Regions from separate parts of the Rhodoferax sp. GW821-FHT10B06 genome, predicted to be linked through region 1. Evidence: predicted binding sites of a transcription regulator. Region 1 holds the regulator's gene; each other region holds the start of a gene.

Region 1 (7,346 bases):
CCAGAGCGACAACACCACCGGCCATGTGTGGGACGGTGACCTGCGCGAGATGAACAACCCCTTGCCACGCTGGTGGGTGGGCTTGTTCGTCTTGACCATCGTGTTCTCAGTCGGCTACCTGGCCTTCTACCCCGGCCTGGGCAACTTTGCCGGCAAGCTGGGTTGGACTTCGGCCAACGAATACAGCGACGAAGTGAAAACCGCAGATGCGGCGCTGCAGCCCCTGTATGCCGATTTTGTGGCTCTGCCGCCCGAGCAACTGGCGGGCCGCGCGCCGGCCATGGCGATTGGCGAGCGCCTGTTCATGAACAACTGCGCCCAGTGCCACGGCTCGGACGCACGCGGCAGCAAAGGCTTCCCCAACCTGACCGATGCCGACTGGCTGCACGGCGGTACGCCAGACAAGATCAAGGAAACCATCACCCATGGCCGCATCGGCCAAATGCCGCCGATGGCCGCTGCGGTGGGCACGCCGGACGACGTGAAGAACGTGGCCAACTATGTGCTGAGCCTGTCGGGCAGCCCGCATGACTCGGTGCGCGCCGGTCTGGGCAAGGCCAAGTTTGGTGTCTGCGCAGCCTGCCACGGGGTGGGCGGTAAGGGCAACCAGGCGCTGGGCGCCCCTAATCTGTCGGACGACATCTGGCTGCACGGTTGGGGCGAGGCCGCCATCATGGAGATGGTCAATAAGGGCAAGATCAACCAGATGCCTGCCCAGCAGGGCAAGCTGACCGAGGCCCAGATCCATGTGTTGACGGCTTACATCTGGGGCATGTCCAACAAGCCTGTGGCCAGCAAGTAGGAGCATGGTGTGAACACCGTCGCGCCCCGCAAGACCATTCCCATCGTGCCTGTGCCTGGAGCAGATGCCGATGAGGTGATGGTGTCGCTGTACGCGGCCAGCAAGAAGATCTACCCACGTTCAGTGCAGGGCCTGTTTGCGCGCTGGCGCTGGGCCATGGTGTTGCTGACGCAGCTGGTGTTCTATGGCCTGCCCTGGCTGCAATGGGGTCAGCGCCAGGCGGTACTGTTTGACCTGGAGGCGCGCCGCTTCTACATCTTCTCACTGGTGTTGTACCCGCAGGATTTCATCTACCTGACCGGGCTGCTGGTGGTGTCTGCGCTGTCCCTGTTTCTGTTCACCGCCGTGGCAGGGCGCCTATGGTGTGGCTTTGCCTGCCCGCAGACGGTGTACAGCGAAATCTTCATGTGGATAGAGCGCCATATCGAGGGCGACCGTGCCGCCCGCATGCGCTTGGATGGCGCGCCCATGTCGGCCCACAAGCTGGCCCGCAAGTCGGCCAAGCACGGCGCTTGGCTGTTGCTGTCCCTGTGGACCGGTTTTACCTTTGTCTCGTATTTCACACCCACCTATGCGCTGCTGCAGGAGTCTTTGAGCGGCAGCTTTGGTTCGTGGGAAGTGTTCTGGGGTCTGTTCTACAGCTTTGCCACCTATGGCAACGCCGGCTTCATGCGCGAGCAGGTCTGCAAATACATGTGCCCCTATGCGCGCTTCCAGAGCGCCATGTTCGACAAGGACACGCTGATCGTCAGCTACGACACCACCCGTGGTGAGCCCCGGGGCTCGCGTTCGCGCAAGGCCGACCCTGCGGCCCTGGGCCTGGGCTCTTGCGTGGACTGCACGCTGTGCGTGCAGGTCTGCCCCACCGGCATCGATATCCGCGAGGGCTTGCAGTACGAATGCATAGGCTGCGCCGCCTGCGTGGATGTATGCGATGGCGTGATGGACAAGATGGGCTATGCCCCTGGCCTGATCCGCTTTGCCACCCAGAACGGCATGGCCCAGGGCTGGTCGGGCCGGCAGATACTGCGGCGTGTGCTGCGGCCTCGGGTACTGGTCTACGGCACGGTACTGCTGGTGTTGACGCTGGCGCTGCTGGGCAGCCTGTTGACGCGTACCCCGCTGAAGGTGGACGTGGTGCGCGACCGCGCGGCGCTATCCCGCATTGTGTCCGGTGGCCAGCTGGAAAACGTGTACCGCCTGCAGGTCATGAACGCCAGTGAACTGCCGCAGCGCTACCGTCTCATAGCCCATGGGCTGGACGGGCTGGTGCTGGCCTCGGACGAATGGGTGGACCTGGAGCCGGTAGCCTCGCGCTGGGTGGCGGTGCGCCTGCATATCCCTTATGGTTCTGTCGAACCGGGCTCTTACCCGGTATTCTTCGACATCCAGACTGCGGATGGAAGCACCAAGGTGTCGGAAAAGTCCACGTTCTTTGTTCCCCGCTGACGATAACTCCAGGAGACTGCCATGCCCTCTCATGTATCTGCTACACCGGTGCCGCTGCCATGGTGGCGCTACGGCTATGTCTGGCTGGTGATTTCCGGCCCGCTGGCCGTGGTGGTGGCGGCCTTGGTCTCGGGCTGGATCGCCATCCGCCAGCAGGACCCGGTGCTGGCCCAGGACTACTACCGCCAGGGGCTGGAGATCAATAAGACCCTGGCCGCCCAGGGCCCGCTGGCACCGGCCGAGCAGGGGCGCAACCATGCTGCGTCGCCGCCCGGCTCGGTGCGTACCAAGTAGCCGGAGGGCACTATGCAAAGCTTTAGGGTGGTAGGTGTGGTCTGGCCCGCGTTCCTGGGCGCATGCATACTGGAGATGCTGGTGTTTGCGGTGGTCGATCCCTACAGCCTGCAATGGCTGGGGCAGCCGCTGCCTTTGTCACGCCAGGGCGTGTACAGCCTGGCGTTCTTTGCGTTCTGGGCGGTGGCTGTGCTGGTGGGTTGCCTGACGCTGCTGGTGGGCCAGCCGGTGACAGTGCCTAGAGACAGGGCTGAAGATTGACGATGCGCTTGAGCGCTTCGGTGTCCAGGATGCGGATGTGGCGCTGCTTGACCTCGACCACGCCGTCTTCCACAAATTTGGAGAAGGTGCGGCTCACGGTTTCCAGTTTCAGGCCCAGGTAGCTGCCGATTTCCTCGCGCGTCATGCGCAGGATGAGTTCGGACTGTGAAAACCCGCGCGCATGCAGACGCTGCACCAGGTTCAGCAAAAAGGCCGCCAGGCGTTCCTCGGCGCGCATGCTGCCCAGTAGCAGCATCACGCCGTGCTCGCGCACGATTTCGCGGCTCATGATCTTGTGCACATGGCGCTGCAGGGAGTTGACTTCGCGCGAGAGCTCTTCAATGCGGTGGAAGGGCATTTCGCACACTTCGGCATCTTCCAGGGCCACCGCATCGCAGGTGTGGTGGTCGTTGACGATGCCGTCCAGGCCGATGATTTCGCCTGCCATTTGAAAGCCGGTAACCTGGTCGCGGCCATCTTCGGTGGTGACGGTGGTCTTGAAGAAGCCTGTACGGATGGCGTACAGCGCCTTGAAGGTTTCGCCGTTATGGAACAGCGCCGTGCCTCGCAGTACCTTTCGGCGCACTGCTACCAGGTCGTCAATGCGCTCTAGCTCTTCTTTGTTCAGGCCCAAGGGCATGCACAGCTCACGCAGGTTGCAGTTGGAGCAAGCGACTTTGATTGAGGTGGGGACCATGCGCAGAGTATGAACTTGATGGAGATCAATGGAGCTATTTGATGTATCTCATTGTCTCTGGTGCCATCTGCTGCGGTTTTGATCCACGTCAATGAAACAAGCGTGGCTTCGCGGCACATTCCAGTCATGCAACCTGACTGCCCGCCATGACCCGTGTTTTGCCCGAATTGTTACGCCGTTTTGATGTGCCTGGGCCGCGGTACACGTCCTATCCCACCGCCGACAGGTTTGTCGAGGCCTTTACCTGCGAGGACTATGGGCGGGCCCTGCAGCAACGCAACCAGGGGGCGGCAGCACTGAGCCTGCCCTTGTCGCTGTATGTGCACATACCGTTTTGCGAGTCGCTTTGCTATTACTGCGCCTGCAACAAGATCATCACCAAGCGGCATGAGCGCGGAGCCGCCTATCTGCGCTATCTGGAGCGCGAAACCGCTCTGCACACCGCCCAGCTGGGCGAGCGGCGCAATGTCAGCCAACTGCACCTGGGCGGAGGCAGCCCTACTTTTTTGAGTGACGACGAGCTGGCCCAGCTGATGGCCATGTTGCGGCGCCATTTCGTGTTGGCCCCCGGCGGCGAATACTCTATTGAGGTGGACCCCCGCACGGTGGACGCCAAACGCCTGCAAGCTTTGGCCACCTTGGGCTTCAACCGGCTCAGCTTTGGGGTACAGGACTTTGATGCCGACGTGCAAAAAGCGGTGCACCGCATCCAACCCGCGCAGCAAGTGTTCGAGCTGGTGGAGGTGGCCCGCACGCTGGGCTTTGAGTCCATCAATGTGGACCTGATCTACGGCTTGCCACGGCAGACACCGGCATCTTTTGCACGCACGCTGGAGCAGGTGGTAGAGCTGCGGCCCGACCGCATTGCCCTGTACGCCTATGCCCATCTGCCCGAGCGCTTCAAGCCCCAACGCCGCATTCTGGGCGCTGAGCTGCCGGCGGCGGCCGACAAGCTGTCCATGCTGTCGCAGGCCTTCGACACCTTTTTGGAAGCCGGCTATGTGTACATCGGCATGGACCACTTCGCCTTGCCCAACGACGCGCTGGCCATCGCCCAGCGCCAGGGCCGGCTGCACCGCAACTTCCAGGGCTACAGCACCCAGCCCGACTGCGACCTGGTCGGCCTGGGCGTGTCGGCCATAGGCCGCATAGGCGCCACCTACAGCCAGAACGCCAAGACCCTGGAGGAATACTGCGACCGTATCGACCAGGGCCAGCTACCGGTGGTGCGTGGCCTGGCGCTGAACCGCGACGACCTGGTGCGCCGCGCCATCATCATGGGTCTGATGTGCCAGGGCGAGGTGCAGTTTGAATCCATCGAGCTGGCATTTCTGGTGGATTTCAAAAAGGCCTTCGCCGCCGAGCTGGCTGCTCTGCAGCCCTTGGTGGAGGCCGGCCTGGTGCAGTTGGAAGACAGCGGTATCCGCGTCACGGCCACCGGCTGGTTCCTGGTGCGCGCGGTGGCCATGGTGTTTGACCGCTATCTGCAGGCTGACCGCAACCGCGCCCGCTTCTCAAGAATCATTTGAACATGCAAACGGGCCTGGCCTGGACCGCACTGCTGATGGGCCTGGCCGGCGGTCCGCACTGCGCCGCCATGTGCGGCGCAGCCTGTGGCAGCCTGGGCCGTCTGGCCGGCGCGCAGCGGCCCTGGCTGGGCATGCTGCAGCTGCAGGCCGGGCGCCTGGTGGGCTACAGCCTGGCCGGTGCGCTGGCGGCCTGGGCGGCCGACAACCTGGCCTGGCTGGCTCGCCAGTCAACCGCGCTGCAGCCGCTGTGGACCCTGTTCCATGTGGCCGTGCTGGTCTGGGGCGGGACTTTGCTGGTTTTGGCACGCCAGCCGGTATGGGTAGACGGCATGGGCCGCAAGCTGTGGGCGCGCCTGCGGGCGAGCTCCGGCGGATATGGCTGGGCCTTTGGCGTGGGCGCGGCCTGGGCCTTCATGCCTTGCGGCCTGCTGTATTCGGCCCTGCTGGTGGCGGCCCTGAGCGGCGGGCCACTGGATGGCGCTCTGTGCATGGCCTTGTTTGCTGCAGGCAGCGCCATCACTCTTATGGCCGGCCCCTGGCTGTGGCTGCGCCTGCAGGCCTGGCGCAGCCCAAAGCACAAGGAGTGGGGCATGCGCGCGGCAGGTGGCGCCCTGATGGCCGTGGCCTTGTGGGCCGTGGTGCACGACATGGATCCGCGTGTGGCCGACTTTTGCCGCAGCCTTGTATCTATTGGCTTACCTGCGCAATAAAACCTGGAGCATTCGTTCCCGATTTAGAAGAAAGTCTCGTGTGACCTGAAAGTGTTCTGTGTCTTCGTAGGCGATGGGGGATACACCTTCTTGGCCGCAACGGTAGATGCGGGCATCCGGGTAGGCCATAAGGATGGGCGAATGGGTGGCGACGATGAACTGAGAGCCTTGCAGCACCAGGTCGTGCATGCGTGACATGGCCGCCAGTTGCCGTTGCGGTGACAGGGCTGCTTCGGGTTCGTCCAGAAGGAATAGACTTTCACCACCGAATCGCTCGGTCATCAGCGCCATAAAGGACTCGCCATGCGACTGTTCATGCAGCGAGCGGCCACCGTAGTGGCTGATGATGGGTAGCCCCGCGGTGGGATCGTCATCCAGGTTTTCGATTTCAGTGGCGACGTTGAAAAAGCTCTCTGCCCTTAGAAAGAAACCGTCTCGTGGCCGCCTGAAACCTTTCGCAACGCGCAGGTAACTATGCAACTCGGAGTGCGATATGCGTGTGCCGAACCGGAAGTTTTTGCTGCCACCTTCGGCATTGAAACCGAGTGAAACGGCGATGGCCTCCAATAGAGTGGATTTGCCGGAGCCATTCTCTCCCACTAAAAAGGTGACCTTTGGGTGGATGTCCAACTGGTCTAGCATGCGTACCGCTGGCAAGTTGAAGGGGTAGCGTTCGAAAGAGTCCACCTTATCCCGTTGGAGGCTGACGCGGCTAACGTACTGGGAGGAAATCATGTCTTGTATGTTATGCGCAGCAGACTCCTAAAATCCTTGGCATGCACACTTCATCACGCTTCTGGGCCGACCTCAGCACCCGCGACTTCGCGCAGCTGGACCCGGCTCGCACCGTTGCCGTTCTGCCCGTGGCCGCCACCGAGCAGCATGGCCCGCACCTGCCCCTGAGTGTGGACACCACGTTGGTGGATGGCGTGGTGGCGGCGGCGCTGCCGCACCTGCCGGCCGATGCCTCGGTGCTGTTCCTGCCAACCCAGCAGGTTGGCTTCAGCCCCGAGCACCAGCGCTTCCCCGGCACGCTGACTTTGTCGTCCGAAACCGTCATCCGTATTTGGACCGAGCTTGGCGCCTGCGTGGCGCGCAGCGGCGTAAAGAAGCTGCTGATCTTCAACTCGCACGGCGGCCAGGTCAGCCTGATGGACATCGTGGCGCGCACCCTGCGTACCGAGCATGATTTGCTGGTCTACAGCGCCAGTTGGTTCAACTTGCCGCTGGGCGCTGCGAACAGCCCGTTCAGCGCCGAGGAGCAGCGCTTCGGCGTACATGCTGGCGACGTGGAAACCTCGATGATGCTGGCCCTGCGCCCGCAGTTTGTGGACATGGCGCAGGCGCGCGATTTCAAGTCCAGCTCGCAAGACCGGGCTGCCAAGTACCCCATTCTGGGCAATGGCAAAAGCGCCAAGCTGGGCTGGCAGATGCAGGACTACAACGCCACCGGCGCAGCCGGCAACGCCGCCGCCGCCACGGCGGAGAAGGGCCAGGCGCTGGTGGATGCGTCGGGTCAGCAGCTGGCGCTGCTGCTGCAGGAGATCGCCGAGCTGCCGCTGTCTACTCTGGTGGATGCGCCTGATCTGGGTTGATGCATAAAA
Region 2 (7,346 bases), on a different contig from region 1:
CTGGGCCTACACCGGGCGAATCTGGTCCGGCTGGCGGGCCGGCTGGGTTTGCGCAAACAGTAATAATCGGCACCAAGAATTACACGAAAGCCCGCGATGGAACTCCCAGCACACCAACTGAGCATGACGGTCTTGATGACCCCGGATATGGCCAATTTTTCAGGCAATGTGCACGGTGGCGCCGTGCTCAAGCTGCTCGACCAGGTGGCCTACGCCTGCGCCAGCCGCTATGCCGGCCGCTATGTGGTCACCGTCAGCGTGGACCAGGTGATGTTCCTGCAGCCCATCCATGTGGGCGAGCTGGTGACCTTTCTGGCCAGCATCAACCACACCGGCACCTCGTCCATGGAGGTGGGCGTGAAGGTGGTGGCAGAGAACATCCGCAGCCGCAGCGTGCGCCATGTGAACAGCTGCTTCTTCACCATGGTGGCCGTGGACGACGACCGCAAGCCCGCGCCGGTGCCGGCGCTGGTGCCCAGCACGGACGACGAAAAACGCCGCTTCGAGCAGTCCATCATGCGCAAAAAAGTACGCCGCGAGCTGGCCGCGCGCTTCGCCTCCATCAAGGAAGCTTCTGAACAAAATAAGCCTCCAGCGTAGGAAGCTACTGCGTCATAAGCTACCAATTCAATAGCAACCGCTATTTATCAATGGATGAGCCCATGTCATCCAGCCACAGCACGCGGTCGGCGTAGCACTGCAGATCGGCCGACAGCGTGGCCTGCGCGCCGTTGAGCCAAACCTCTTTGCGCAGATCGGACTTGAGGTAGGAGATGGCGTCTTCAAAGTCGCCGTCGCCGGCCGACAGGATCACCCGGTCGTAAATGCCCTGAGCGGCAAGCTTGATCATCAGCGTGGCAATTGCCACGTCCACGCCTTTTTGCACCGTGCGGTCGAAGTGGGTTTTGCACGACGGGCACTGGTTGTGCTGCTCCTTGAGCTTGTACAGCTGCACCCGCATCTGCGGGCCCTTGGGCGGCGCGGACTTGATCCAGGTGTGGAAGGCGTTTTGCGCTTCGGCGTTCGGGTCGCCGGTGGAATTCAAGTAGTAGCTCTCGTAGATCGGGCCGCCGTTGGCCTTGACCAGCTCGTGCTTGAGCTTCAGGTAGTCAAAGCCGTTGGCACGTGAACGGCCGAAGTTGTACATGTACGCGGCGTCTACGATCCAGACTGTTTTCATGGGGGTCACGGGTTCACTTCGTAGAGTTCAAGGGGTAAGCCATCGGGGTCGGCAAAAAAGGTGAAGCGCCGGCCTGTGAATTCATCGACACGCACCGGCTCCACGGCCACGCCGTCGGCTTGCAGGCTGGCGATGTTCGCATCCAGATCCACCACGGCAAACGCCAGGTGGCGCAGACCACAAGCCTCGGGCCGCGAGGGACGCGGTGGCGGCGCGGGGAAGGAAAACAGCTCAATCTGTGAACCATCGGCCAGCGCCAGGTCCAGCTTGTAGGACTGGCGCTCGGCGCGCAGGTTCTCTGCCACGATGCGCAGGCCCAGAATGCGGGTGTAGAAGTCCCGGGACCGCGCGTAGTCGGAGCAGATGATGGCGGCGTGGTGCAGGCAGCTTAGTTCCATAGGCTCAGAGCTTAACCCGCCATGGCTTCGCGCACCGCTGCCAGTTGGCGGCGCGACACCATCAGCACTTCATCTAGCCCCTGCAGGCGCACGGCCCAGCCCTCGCCCTCCTCGGGGTCGAAATGCTTCAGCAGCGCCCGCAGCGCACGGCGCGACACCAAGGCGTTGCGGTGGACACGGATAAACACACTGGCGTGACGCGCCTCCAGCTCGCTCAAGGAGCCGTCCAACACATAGCTGCGGCTGGCGGTACGCACGGTGACGTATTTCAGCTCGGCCTTCAGATACAGCACGCTGGCCAGGGGTACGCGCTCGGTGCGGCCGCGGTCGTGTATCACCAGCACATCCTGCATCAAATCGGGCTCTGGCGCAGGTGCTGCCTGCAGCAGCCGCTCCACTTTCTGTAGCGCTTGCTGCAGACGCTCCAGGCGCACCGGCTTGGTCAAGTAATCTGCCGCGGCCAGGTCAAAGGCCTGCAGCGCATGGCCAGCGTGGGCGGTAACGAAGACCACGGCCGGCGGCCGGGGCTGGGCCTGCAGCTGCTGGGCCAGTTGCAGACCGTCCATGCCGGGCATGTGGATGTCCAGCAGCAGCAGGTCCACCGGCTGGCTGGCCAGCGCGGCGCAAGCCTGCTGCGCGTTCGCCGCCTCGGCCACCACCTGGGCGGCCGGCACCTTGCAGTCGCCCAGCAGGGTGCGCAGCCGGGCGCGGGCCAGCGCCTCGTCGTCCACGATCAATATGCGCAGAGTCATGGGCCGCGTCCTTTCATACTGGTATCTCGATGCGCACCAGATAGATGCCATCCTTCAGCACCGCCTGGAACTGGCACTGCACGTCGTGCAGCAGCTTCAGGCGGTCGCGCACATTGTCCAGCGCCACACCAAAGCCGGCGGCGCCCGGCCCGGCGGGCACGGTGTTGCTGATTTTGATGACCACCGTGTCGCCGCGCCGCTCGGTGCTGATGCGCAGGTCGGCCCCACTGGCGCTGGGCTCCACACCGTGCTTGACGGCGTTTTCCACCAGCGGCTGCAGCAGCAGGGGCGGCAGCTGGGCCTGGGCAGCGCGCGGGTCCAGCGCCCAGTGGATGCGCAGGCGTTCGCCAAAGCGCACCTGCTCAATGGACAGGTAGCGCTCGGCCAAGGTGGTCTCCTGCTCCAGCGTGACGGACTCGCCCTGGTCCACCAGCGCGTGGCGGAACAGGTCGCTCAGGTCTTCCAGCAGGGCCTCGGCCCGGGCCGGCTCGGCGCGCACCAGGGCAATCGCGCTGTTCAGTGTGTTGAACAAAAAATGCGGCCGTATGCGCGCCTGCAGCTCGCCCAGCCGCGCCGTGGTAGCCGCCGGCGTACGGGCACGGGCACGCAGCACCAGGCCGGCCACCACCATGGCCGACAACCAGGCGCCCGCCGCCGCGCAGGCCAGCCAGGGCACGGGGTCCATCAGGCCGATCAGGGCCAGCATGCCGCAGCCATACAGGCCGGCCAGCGCGCCCAGCAGCACACCGGCCACATACTGCGCCCAGGGTGGCAGGCGCGCCAGCGTGCGCTTCAGGCTGCAGGCGGACAGCAGCCAGACCAGCACAGCGGGCAAGGCACCACCGGTCCATAGGGCCAGCCGGGTCAGCCAATCGCCCGCACCCAGGGCGTCAAACAGCGCCGCCACGGCCACCGCCAGCTCGACAAACAACACGGCGCGCAGGATCACACCCACCTGGCAGGCATCAAATACCAGGGCCCTGGACACGCGCGTGGGGGCATCCGGGTCGGCTAGCGTACCGAAGCTCGATAAAATTTGCGTCTCTTGCATACCAACGTCCATGACAAGGCCCGATTATTGGGTATGAACCGGCCGTTGGTACGCCACTCCATCTCCCCCTCTGCCACATTGGTGCCTGCCGCATGTCCTCCTCCATAAACCAACTCGACAAAAAATCCGAAGCCTGGTCGGCGCTGTTCTCCGAGCCCATGAGCGACCTGGTCAAGCGCTACACCTCCAGCGTGTTTTTTGACAAACGCCTGTGGCAGGCCGACATTGCCGGCAGCCTGGCGCACGCCGAGATGCTGGCCGCGCAAAACATCATTGCTGCGCAGGACCACGCCGACATCCAGCGCGGCCTGGCGCAGATCAGCGCCGACATCGAGTCCGGCAACTTCGAGTGGAAGCTGGACCTGGAAGACGTGCACCTGAACATCGAGGCCCGCCTGACCCAGCTGGTGGGCGACGCCGGCAAGCGCCTGCACACCGGCCGCAGCCGCAACGACCAGGTGGCCACCGACGTGCGCCTGTGGCTGCGCGGCGAGATGGACCTGATCAACGGCCTGCTGACCGATCTGCAGCTGGCCCTGGTCAGCATCGCCGAAAAGAATGTCGACGTGGTGATGCCCGGCTTCACCCACCTGCAGGTAGCCCAGCCGGTGAGCTTTGGTCACCATATGCTGGCCTATGTGGAAATGTTTGCCCGCGACGCCGAGCGCATGCTGGACGTGCGCAAGCGCGTAAACCGCCTGCCGCTGGGCAGTGCGGCCCTGGCCGGCACCAGCTACCCGCTGGACCGCGAACGCGTGGCCAAGACCCTGGGCATGGAAGGCGTGTGCCAGAACAGCCTGGACGCCGTGAGCGACCGCGACTTCGCCATCGAATTCACCGCCGCCGCCAGCATCGCCATGGTGCACATCAGCCGCCTGTCTGAGGAGCTGGTGCTGTGGATCAGCCAAAGCTTTGGCTTCATCGACATCGCCGACCGCTTCTGCACCGGCTCCAGCATCATGCCGCAGAAGAAGAACCCCGACGTGCCCGAGCTGGCGCGCGGCAAGACCGGCCGCGTGGTCGGCCACCTGATGGGCCTGATCACCCTGATGAAGGGCCAGCCCCTGGCCTACAACAAGGACAACCAGGAAGACAAAGAGCCGCTGTTCGACACCGTGGACACGCTGAAAGACACGTTGCGCATCTTTGCCGAAATGGTCGGCGGCATCACCGTCAAGGCCGAGGCCATGGAGCGCGCCGCCCTGCGCGGCTACGCCACCGCCACCGATCTGGCCGACTACATGGTCAAAAAAGGCCTGCCTTTCCGCGACGCGCACGAGGCCGTGGCCCATGCTGTGAAGGCCGCGATCGCGCACAGCGTGGACCTGTCCGAGCTGCCGCTGTCGGTGCTGCAGCAGTTCAACCCGAAGATCGAAAAAGACGTGTACGACGTGCTCAGCCTGCGCGGCTCCATGAATGCCCGCAACACCCTGGGCGGCACCGCGCCGGCCCAGGTCAGCGCGCAAATCGCACGGCACCGCGCCCGCCTGGCCTGAACCACAGTGCTAGCAAATAAATAGCTGCCAGCGCAGGTATTACTTGCGCCGGAGGGCTATTTTTTATGCAACAAAACAAAGGCTTACACCTGATACACACTGGCTTGACGCAGATCAACTGCAGTGTCGGGCCATCGGTCGCACAATGCCATCACACACCACACATGGTGGATGGAAGGAGCGACTATGTTGAAACACATTTTGCTGGCCACCGACGGATCTGCCGCCTCTGACCATGCGGCCGAAATGGCCGTGGACTTGGCGCGCAATATGGGCGCCAAACTGACAGTTCTGTATGCCGTAGACCCTTACCCTTATCTGGCCGTGGGTGAAATGAGCACCGAAGGCCTGCAGCACTACATGTCAGCCGCACAACAGGATGCCGCCGCCGCCCACAGCAAGGTGGCGGCCCTGTGCAAGCAGGGCAGCGCAGTGACATTGATACCGGTGACTGTGGAAGAGCGTGCCGTGGCCAGCGCCATCGTGGAGTACGCCAATGGCCAGGACGTGGACCTGATCGTCGTGGGCTCGCACGGGCGCTCGGGCATTGCCCGGTTGCTGCTGGGCAGCATCGCCACCAAAGTGCTGGCCGAATCCACGCTACCGGTGTTGGTGGCACGCTGACTGATTGCGCTCAGCCACCGGCCCGGCTGAGCACCCAAAAAGCCACAAAAAGCTTTAAAAGCTGTGGGCGGGCTGGGCTAAAACAGGCGTGGCACGACAAGCAGGCGTAGTATTTAGGCATCTGGATTGCTTAGCAATATCTGCATCCTTATCTACCTGGTACTTGATGCCGCATTGCCATTTTCCACAATGCCCTGTCCCATGAAACCCGCCCGCTCCACCGTTGCCCACTACAGCCGTCGCGTCAAAGCGCTCACAGCTTTGCTGGTGCTTTCGGGTGCGATCCACAAGGCGGGTGCCGAAGCACCGTTATTCCCCGTAGCCCTGGCGGTATCCACGCCTGTTCCGGTGGGGGGCGGACAGGCTTCGGCTCCGCTATTGAGCCCACAGACCCGCTGGCAAAGCAGCTTGGATGCATTTGCCAAAGCCGACAACGAACGGCTGCCTGCCAGTGATGGCGTTCTTTTTGTGGGTAGCTCCACGATCAGGATGTGGACCAGCCTGTCGGACGATTTCAGGCAGGTGCCGGTGATCATCAACCGCGGTTTTGGTGGTTCCACCATGGCCGATTGCAACCACTTCGTGCGCGAACTGGTGATCCGCTACAGGCCCAAGCAGGTGCTGGTGTATGCAGGCGATAACGATTTGGCCGAAGGTCGCAGTCCAGCTGATGTGAGAGACAGCTTTGCAAAATTTGTACGCAGCGTGAGGGCGGAGTTGCCAGAAGCCCGCATTTCCTACATCTCGATCAAGCCCAGCCCGTCGCGCGTTGAACTGCTGCCAAAGATAAGACAGACCAATGCACTGATCTCCGACTATGTGCACAGCTTGCAGGACGTGCGCTACATCGACATCTTCCAGCCGATGTTGAACGCTGAGGGCCAACCCCGGCCCGAGCTGTTTCAACCCGATCAGCTGCATCTGAACGAAGCTGGCTACCGGCTATGGAAGTCGATCATTGCCGCGCAGCTTCCGGCGTCCGCGCCAGCCCAAGTGCCGACTGCGCAAATTGCCGGCAGCCATTAAAGGCCACTGCCAACGCCACGCTTTCAAAATTAAAAGCGCACACCCGAGCCGCGAATCCCCACCTCCATCCGGTGCAAACGGTCCAGCCTGAGCGATACCCGGGCAACCCCATACAGCACACCAAAGCAGCCCGCCAGCAACACCACATCCACCCACCAGGCGTGGGCGAACGGGTCGCTTCCCAAAAAAGTCAGCGCCAGCAAAACGATCACCAAATGCGCGGAAAACACGGGCAATGAGGCTGCACCCAGCACCTCCAGCCATGGCAGGCTCGATATCCGCGACGCAAGCGCAGGGCCAAAATGAAGAACCACCACCATCAATGCAAATAAATCCAGCAGCCGCAGCGGCCCGAGCAACCATTTGTCAAACAACATATTCAGGTTTTGATCGGCACCAAAGGGCGCTTGCCCCACGCCGTGCCGCCATACGAACCCGGCAAACGCCATCAGCACCGCCAACACAACGGCCCAGTGCGGAAAAACAAAAGGCCGCGCATCCTTCGCATGGCGGCTAGCCCCCATCCAAAGGCCCAACACCCAAAGAAACTGCCATGAAAACACCGAGAACGCACCAACTTCACGGATAGGCACAACCAGCCCCGTTAACGCAACGGTGGCGCCATACACCCATGCCCCTAGCCCAAATTGCGACAACAGCCATGCGCATAGGCTCCAGGTCATCGCCCCGTTCCATCCGTGCCGCAAGGCATATGCCAAAACCCAGGGACTGGCCAGCATATAGAGGATGTACATGGGCAGGATATCCAGCAGCGGCGGCATATATACAAGCAACAACCCAGCCCCCAATGCGGTCAAC
Region 3 (7,346 bases), on a different contig from region 1:
CGGCCTGGAAGGCCACGGCCTGACCTTCACCATTGGCCGTGGTAACGAAATCTGCTGCGCCGCCATTGAGGCCATGCGGCATCTGGTGGTGGGCCTGGACATGGACTGGGTCGCCGAGGACATGGGCCGCTTCTGGCGCTACATCACCTCCGACAGCCAGCTGCGCTGGATTGGCCCGGACAAGGGCGCCATCCACCTGGCCACCGGTGCCGTGGTCAACGCGGTCTGGGACCTGTGGGCCAAGCAAGAAGGCGTGCCGGTATGGAAACTGGTCTCGCGCATGAGTCCCGAGGAGTTGGTCAAACTGATCGACTTCCGCTACATCACCGACTGCATCACACCCGAAGAAGCGCTGACGCTGTTGAAGAAACAAGCTGAGGGCAAGGAAGAACGCTGGGCCACGCTGGAGCGTGAAGGTTACCCCTGCTACACCACCTCGGCCGGCTGGCTGGGCTATGACGATGACAAGCTGCGCCGCCTGTGCAAAGAGGCCACCGACGCAGGCTTCAACCACATCAAGCTGAAAGTAGGCCGCGACAAGGCCGACGACATTCGCCGCCTGCGTATTGCCCGCGAAGCGCTGGGACCAGACCGCCACCTGATGATTGACGCCAACCAGGTCTGGGAAGTCAATCAGGCCGTGGAATGGGTACGCGAACTGGCATTTGCCAAACCCTGGTTCATTGAAGAGCCGACCAGCCCAGACGACATCGAAGGCCACCGCGTGATCCGCGAAGGCGTGCACCCGGTCAAGGTCGCCACCGGCGAGATGTGCCAGAACCGCGTCATCTTCAAGCAGCTCATCATGCGCGGCGCCATCGACGTGGTACAGATCGACTCCTGCCGCCTGGGCGGTGTGAACGAAATCCTGGCCGTGATGTTGATGGCGGCCAAGTACAACTTGCCAGTGTGCCCACACGCAGGTGGCGTAGGCCTGTGTGAATACGTGCAGCACCTGTCCATGATCGACTACCTGTGTATCGCCGGCACCCGCGAAGGACGTGTCATCGAGTATGTAGACCATCTGCACGAGCACTTCCTGGAGCCCTGCGTGATCCAGAACGCAGCCTATATGCCACCCCAGGCGCCAGGCTTCTCCATCGAGATGAAGGCAGCCTCGTTACAAGAGTACCAATTCAAGCCCAAGGCCCGCACCACGGCCTGATGCAGCGCAATGCCTGCCGCAGCCAAAGCCCACAAGCAAGGGACCACGGCAGCGGCCCAACGACAACTGGATAAAGAACGCACATGGATTTGCATCTGAAAAACAAGGTAGTCATCGTGACCGGTGGCGCCAGCGGCATAGGCGCAGCCATATCACTCACGCTGGCACAGGAAGGCGCCATTCCGGTGATCTTCGGCAAAAGCCCCATGCCGGCCGACTTTGCAGCGCAGCTGCAGGGTCACACGCATGCATTCTTCCAGGTAGAGCTATCCGACGACGCAGCCTGCAAGAACGCGGTCGCGCAAACCCTGGAGCGCTTTGGTCAACTAGATGGACTGGTGAACAACGCAGGCATCAACGACAACATCGGACTGGACGCCGGGCGAGACGCCTTTGTGGGCTCGCTGGAACGCAACCTGATCCATTACTACGTGATGGCCCACTACTGTGTGCCGCACCTAAAGGCATCCAAAGGCGCCATCGTGAACGTGTCGTCCAAAACTGCCATTACCGGCCAGGGCAATACCAGCGGCTACTGTGCGTCGAAAGGTGCGCAGCTATCGCTGACGCGCGAATGGGCGGCCGCTTTGCTAAACGACGGCGTACGGGTGAATGCGGTCATTCCGGCCGAGGTAATGACGCCGCTATACGAGCGCTGGATCAGCAGCTTTGACAATGCAGCCGAAAAGCTGGCGTCCATCACGGCCAAAATTCCGCTGGGCCACCGCATGACCACATCCGAGGAACTTGCGCGCATGACCGTCTTCCTGCTGTCCGACGCCTCATCCCACACCACCGGACAATGGATTTTCGTGGATGGCGGCTACACACATCTGGACAGAGCACTGTCCTGATACCTGCGGTCAAAGGAGCCTGTGCCATGAAAGTGTCGAATGCGAAAATCTCCCACATCCTGTTCGCCGGATTTGGCCTGATGCTGCTGGTGTACCTGCTCTCCAGCGCACTGAATGCAACGATGATGCGCAGAATGCAGGCGAATCTGGAAACCATGGAAAAGCACAACAATGTGCAGATTGCCATCGCATATGACCTCTACAAATCGGTGGCAAAAATCAGCCTGTCGGTGCGCAAAATCATCTTGCTCAACAGCGACGCCGAGATTGCCGAGGAAATCAAAGCCTACAAGAACGAGCTGGACCACTACCAAGCCATCCGTCAGCGACTGAATGCTTCCAGCCAGGGCGCGGACATTGATGCCTCCTGGAAGACGGTGGACGCGGCCTTTCAGAAGTCGGCGCCACTGCTTGCCAGCCTATATGCCAGCGTGCAGGAACACAAGGACTCCGAAGCCATCAAGACACTTGATCTCGTAGGGAATGCGATAGACGCCTGGCAGCAATCGCTGGACGCGGGCATGCTGCACCAGCAACAGGAAAACGCAACCGCATTCAAAAGCTCCAGTGACGCCTACCAGGCCGCCCTGATCCAATCCTTGTCGGTGTGCGTGGCCAGCATCGTCATTGCCCTGGTGCTATCAGTTGGCATCGTCCGCCTGCTGTCGTCACAACTGGGCGGTGAACCCAAGGAAGCCACTTCAGTGGCGGTGCGTATTGGTGCCGGGGACCTGACCCAGGCCATCCCCGTCCAGGCGACAGATACCCGCAGCCTGATGGCGGCCATGGACGGTATGCAGGCCAGCCTGACGCAGGTGGTGGTCAGCGTGCGCAATGGAGCAGAATCGGTCGCTATGGCCAGTGCAGAAATAGCCAAAGGCAACCAGGACCTGAGTACCCGCACCGAGCGGCAAGCCAGCGCCCTCGAAGAAACCTCGGCGTCCATGGAAGAGCTGGACTCCATCGTCAAGCAAAACGCCGAAGGCGCACGCGAAGCCAATCGCCTGGCACAGCAAGCCTCCACTGTCGCCTCGGAAGGCGGTGCCGTGGTAGGCCAAGTGGTAGAGACCATGCGCGGCATCAACACGGCCTCACGCAAGATCGAGGACATCATCGGCGTGATCGATGGCATCGCCTTTCAGACCAATATCCTGGCGCTGAACGCGGCAGTGGAAGCCGCGCGGGCCGGCGAGCAAGGCCGGGGCTTTGCCGTGGTGGCATCCGAAGTGCGCTCGCTGGCCGGGCGCTCCGCCCAGGCCGCCAAGGAAATTAAAAGCCTGATCGGCTCCAGCGTAGAGCGCGTGGCAGTAGGCAGCCAGCAGGCAGACAAGGCCGGCGCCACCATGGAGCAGGTTTTGACAGCCATCCAAAGAGTCACGGGCATCATGGCCGAAATCAGCGCCTCCAGCGCGCAGCAAAGCCAGGGTGTGTCGCAAATCGGCGAAGCCATCCGCGAGATGGACCAGGTTACGCAGCAAAACGCGGCCCTGGTAGAGCAGATGGCGGCAGCGGCCAGTAGCCTGCAAAACCAGGCCAGCGATCTGGTGGGAACCGTTGCACAGTTCCAGGTCGTCTCCTCCGAGCCCGACGGCCAGTACGCATTGCTGACGCACAAGCTGTAAGCATGCGCTACGCCCTGGCACTGGACCTGGTGGACGATGCCGAGCGTATTGCCGAGTACGAACGTGCCCACGTAAAAATCTGGCCAGAAGCCCACGCACACTTGCGCACCCAGGGCGTGCTGGGCATGGAGATTTACCGCCTGGGTACCCGCCTCTTCATGGTGATGGAGGTGGACCCAGCGGTCTACAACGCAGAGCGCATGGCGCAGGCATCTCTGACCAACCCAGCCATCGTGCGCTGGGAAGAGCTGATGTGGACCTACCAGGCCCCCACACCCTGGACGCCAGTGGGCGAAAAATGGGTGCCCATGGCGAAAATATTCGACCTGGCCAGCCAGTAGAAACAGCGGCTTACCCTCAGTTGCCAATACGCAGATGATTGGCAATCGTATTGCTTGACCTTTCTCAATGGATCTGGCGCCCAGCCTGGCTAGCATGGTTCCTTGTCAAAAGAGGAAGCATGCGTATGCAAGCATATTTTGTCGGCGGCGGTATCGGCTCTCTCGCCGGGGCCGCGTTCATGGTCCGCGATGCGAAAGTCCCTGGTTCCCGCATCACCATCTTCGAGAGCACCCCGCTGCTGGGCGGTAGCCTGGATGCCGCACTCAGGCCCGAGTCGGGCTACTCGCTGCGCGGCGGCCGCATGCTCACCACCGACCACTATGAATGCCTGTGGGATTTATTGAAGACGATACCGTCACTCGATCACCCGGGCGAATCGATCTACAGCGAAACCGTGCGCTTCAATCAGGCGCACCCTGCCCACTCGCGGGCGCGTTTGGTAGACCACAACCGCTTCAAGCAAGATGTGTCTTCCATGGGCTTCAGCAACGCAGACCGCATTGAGCTGCTACGACTGGCCGAAACCTCCGAGGAGACCCTCGGCACAAGCCGCATCACCGATTGGCTTTCGCCGCCCTTCTTTCAAACCAATTTCTGGTGGATGTGGCAAACCACGTTCGCCTTCCAACCCTGGCATAGCGCCGTTGAACTCAAGCGCTATCTGCACCGCTTTATGAACGAGTTCCCGCGCATGGCATCGCTGGCCGGCGTAAAGCGCACCGTCTACAACCAGAACGACTCCATCGTGCAGCCGCTGGTGGCCTGGCTGCGCAAACAAGGTGTGCGCTTCGAGCATGGCACGACCGTCACCGACTTCGACCTGCACGATGCAGCGGGCAAGGTCCACGTGCAAGGCATGACACTGCGCAATACCCAAGGCGTGCAGCAGCTGGCCGTCGGGCCCGATGATCTGGTGTTTTTCCAGAATGCATCAATGACCGATGCCTCCAGCACAGGCTCCATGGATGCGTCAGCCCCCAGGCTCACCAAGGCGGATAGCCATGGTTGGACATTGTGGGAAAAAATTGCCCGCGGCCGGCCCGAGTTTGGCAACCCGGCGGCTTTCAACAGCAATATCAGCGAATCCTACTGGGCCTCGTTTACAGTGACCTGCACACAACCCGCCTTCTTTGACCGCATGGAGGCTTTTTCAGGCAATACCGCTGGCACGGGAGGGCTCGTGACCTTCAAGGACTCACGTTGGCAGATGTCTATCGTGCTCTACCACCAGCCGCACTTTCGCAACCAGCCAGCGGGCCAGCAGGTATTCTGGGGCTACGCACTGCAGCCCGACCGCATCGGCGACTTTGTCGCCAAACCCATGAGCGAGTGCAGCGGTGCAGAGATACTGCAAGAGTTGCGCGGCCATCTGAACTTCGACCCAGAGGTTTTGACCGGAGCCAACTGCGTGCCCTGCCGCATGCCCTACATCACCAGCATGTTCATGCCTCGTGCCAAGTCCGACCGCCCCTTACCCGTGCCAGTTTGCTCGCACAATCTGGCTTTTGTGAGCCAGTTTGTCGAAATTCCCGACGACGTGGTGTTTACCGTGGAGTATTCGGTGCGCGCGGCACAGATGGCGGTGTACCAACTGCTGAAAGTGCAACGCGCTGTGCCGCCCGTCACGCGCCACGACCACTCACCCAAGGTCTTGCTGGATTCGCTGGTGAAGTCGTTTAGCTGACCGGCGTCACGCATGGCGGCAATGGCGTAGTCGCAAAATACAGCTCCCACACAGCCGCCACAGCATCCCATGGAAATCGAACTCAAACTCGCTCTGCCCTGCGCCGACCCGGAAAACCTGGCGCAGCGCCTGGCCCGCACTCCACCTCTGGCACGACGCAAACCCCAGATACTGCAGCTGCACAACGTCTACTACGACACACCCGACCAGCGCCTGCGCCAACAGCGCATTGCCCTGCGTATTCGCAAAGTAGATGGCAGCGGCACGCCACAATGGCTGCAAACGCTGAAAACTGCCGGCAACAGCGCCTCCGCCCTGAGCCAGCGCGGCGAATGGGAAACGCCCGTGCCAGATGAAAACCTGGTACGCGCCGCACTGAACAACACGCCCTGGCCCGAGCTGGACCCGAACGACAGCCTTTTCGCTGCGCTGCAGCCCTGCTTCGCCACGACCTTCGAGCGCACGCTGTGGACCGTACGCCAGCGCGACGGCAGCGTGGTCGAAGTAGCCCTGGACCGTGGCAAAACCATAGTCAGGGACCAGCAAGCTCCCATTTGCGAACTGGAGCTGGAGCTGCTTGCCGGCCCGCCACAAGCGCTGTTCGACCTGGCAAGGAAAATTGCCCATACGGTAGCGGTATTGCCGTCACAAACCAGCAAAGCCGCACGCGGCTACCAGCTCGCCCAGAACGCGCACGACGCCCCGCTACGTGCTAAGCCCCTGGCACTGTCAAAAAACCAGCCCGTTGGCGAAGCCGCTCGCCAACTGCTACGCGAAATGCTGGGCCAGTGGATGGCCAACCTGGACGCGCTGCGCCGCAGCGATGATCCAGAGCTGGTCCATCAGGCACGGATCGCTTGGCGCCGCTTCAACAGCTTCTGGCGGTTGTGCAAAAAACAGTTCCCAACCGAAGCCGTACCCTCATGGGCAGCATTGCAGCCCCTGGTGGCCACCCTGGGGCGACTGCGCGATCTGGACGTGGCCCGCACCAGCAGCTTGCCGCCATTGCACACCACATACACCCAGGGCCACGCACGGCGCACACCCGGCTGGCTCAAACTGATGTCGGACCTGGAACAAGCCGCCCATGTGCAGCGCCAAGCCGCACGAAAACAGCTGGAAGACCCGCGCACGGGCGCCTGCCTGCTAGTTATGGTGGAGTGGTTGGAAAGCCCCTCCCATCCAGTGGAGCCCACGGCAAAACCTGCCCCACCCCTGTCCGACTGGGCCCGCAAGCGCATGCAGCGCCTGCACAAGAAACTGGAACAAGCCCAACAAGCCCCATCCACGCTGGACGGCCAGCACCGTCTGCGCATTCTGGCCAAGCGACTGCGCTATGGCATCGAAGCATTGCGCAGCGTGCTGCAAGCTAAACGGGCGCAGCAATGGCACGCACGAGCCCTGCAACTGCAAAGCCGATTGGGCGCCGCGCGCGACGTGGCGCAAGCTGCGACGCTCGCGGAACAGCTGCAAGCAGACCCCGTACTGCAGGCTTTTTTGCACGGCGTGGTTGTAGGCCAGACGACCGCATCGCAGCTCTGAGAACCTGCTCAAGGTCTTTTCATGGTCTAAACCTTGATCCAGCGCAAAGCGCTGCTCGCCTGACCGGCCTAAAGTGGGTCATATGCCACCGGACTAGCGCCGGCTGGCGTCCCTTGCCGCAACAGGAGCCCGCCATG

Evidence for each region. The regulator FNR, encoded in region 1, switches genes on or off when oxygen is low (the NO sensors DNR and NnrR bind a similar motif). The targets are predictions, from matches to a motif close to TTGATNNNNATCAA.
Region 2: the regulator FNR is predicted to act here: its motif matches at 4,982-4,995, upstream of AC07O2_RS07920 (universal stress protein).
Region 3: the regulator FNR is predicted to act here: its motif matches at 4,037-4,050, upstream of AC07O2_RS01750 (oleate hydratase).

Annotation. Positions count from the first base shown of each region.
Region 1 is NZ_JBWKNO010000010.1:3,203-10,548, reverse strand. It holds gene ccoP (cytochrome-c oxidase, cbb3-type subunit III) at 1-802, shown strand, start outside; gene ccoG (cytochrome c oxidase accessory protein CcoG) at 881-2,251, shown strand; gene AC07O2_RS16005 (FixH family protein) at 2,273-2,545, shown strand; gene AC07O2_RS16000 (hypothetical protein) at 2,558-2,806, shown strand; gene fnr (fumarate/nitrate reduction transcriptional regulator Fnr) at 2,784-3,503, opposite strand; gene hemN (oxygen-independent coproporphyrinogen III oxidase) at 3,650-5,032, shown strand; gene AC07O2_RS15985 (sulfite exporter TauE/SafE family protein) at 5,035-5,742, shown strand; gene AC07O2_RS15980 (AAA family ATPase) at 5,728-6,477, opposite strand; gene AC07O2_RS15975 (creatininase family protein) at 6,519-7,337, shown strand.
Region 2 is NZ_JBWKNO010000004.1:113,115-120,460, reverse strand. It holds gene norR (nitric oxide reductase transcriptional regulator NorR) at 1-63, shown strand, start outside; gene AC07O2_RS07950 (acyl-CoA thioesterase) at 97-600, shown strand; gene AC07O2_RS07945 (NYN domain-containing protein) at 641-1,180, opposite strand; gene gloA2 (SMU1112c/YaeR family gloxylase I-like metalloprotein) at 1,186-1,578, opposite strand; gene AC07O2_RS07935 (LytR/AlgR family response regulator transcription factor) at 1,590-2,330, opposite strand; gene AC07O2_RS07930 (sensor histidine kinase) at 2,344-3,381, opposite strand; gene argH (argininosuccinate lyase) at 3,486-4,877, shown strand; gene AC07O2_RS07920 (universal stress protein) at 5,064-5,501, shown strand; gene AC07O2_RS07915 (SGNH/GDSL hydrolase family protein) at 5,703-6,527, shown strand; gene opgC (OpgC domain-containing protein) at 6,557-7,346, opposite strand, start outside.
Region 3 is NZ_JBWKNO010000001.1:371,594-378,939, forward strand. It holds gene AC07O2_RS01730 (L-fuconate dehydratase) at 1-1,165, shown strand, start outside; gene AC07O2_RS01735 (SDR family oxidoreductase) at 1,249-2,019, shown strand; gene AC07O2_RS01740 (methyl-accepting chemotaxis protein) at 2,046-3,641, shown strand; gene AC07O2_RS01745 (L-rhamnose mutarotase) at 3,644-3,982, shown strand; gene AC07O2_RS01750 (oleate hydratase) at 4,108-5,667, shown strand; gene AC07O2_RS01755 (CYTH and CHAD domain-containing protein) at 5,737-7,209, shown strand; gene AC07O2_RS01760 (zinc-dependent alcohol dehydrogenase) at 7,344-7,346, shown strand, end outside.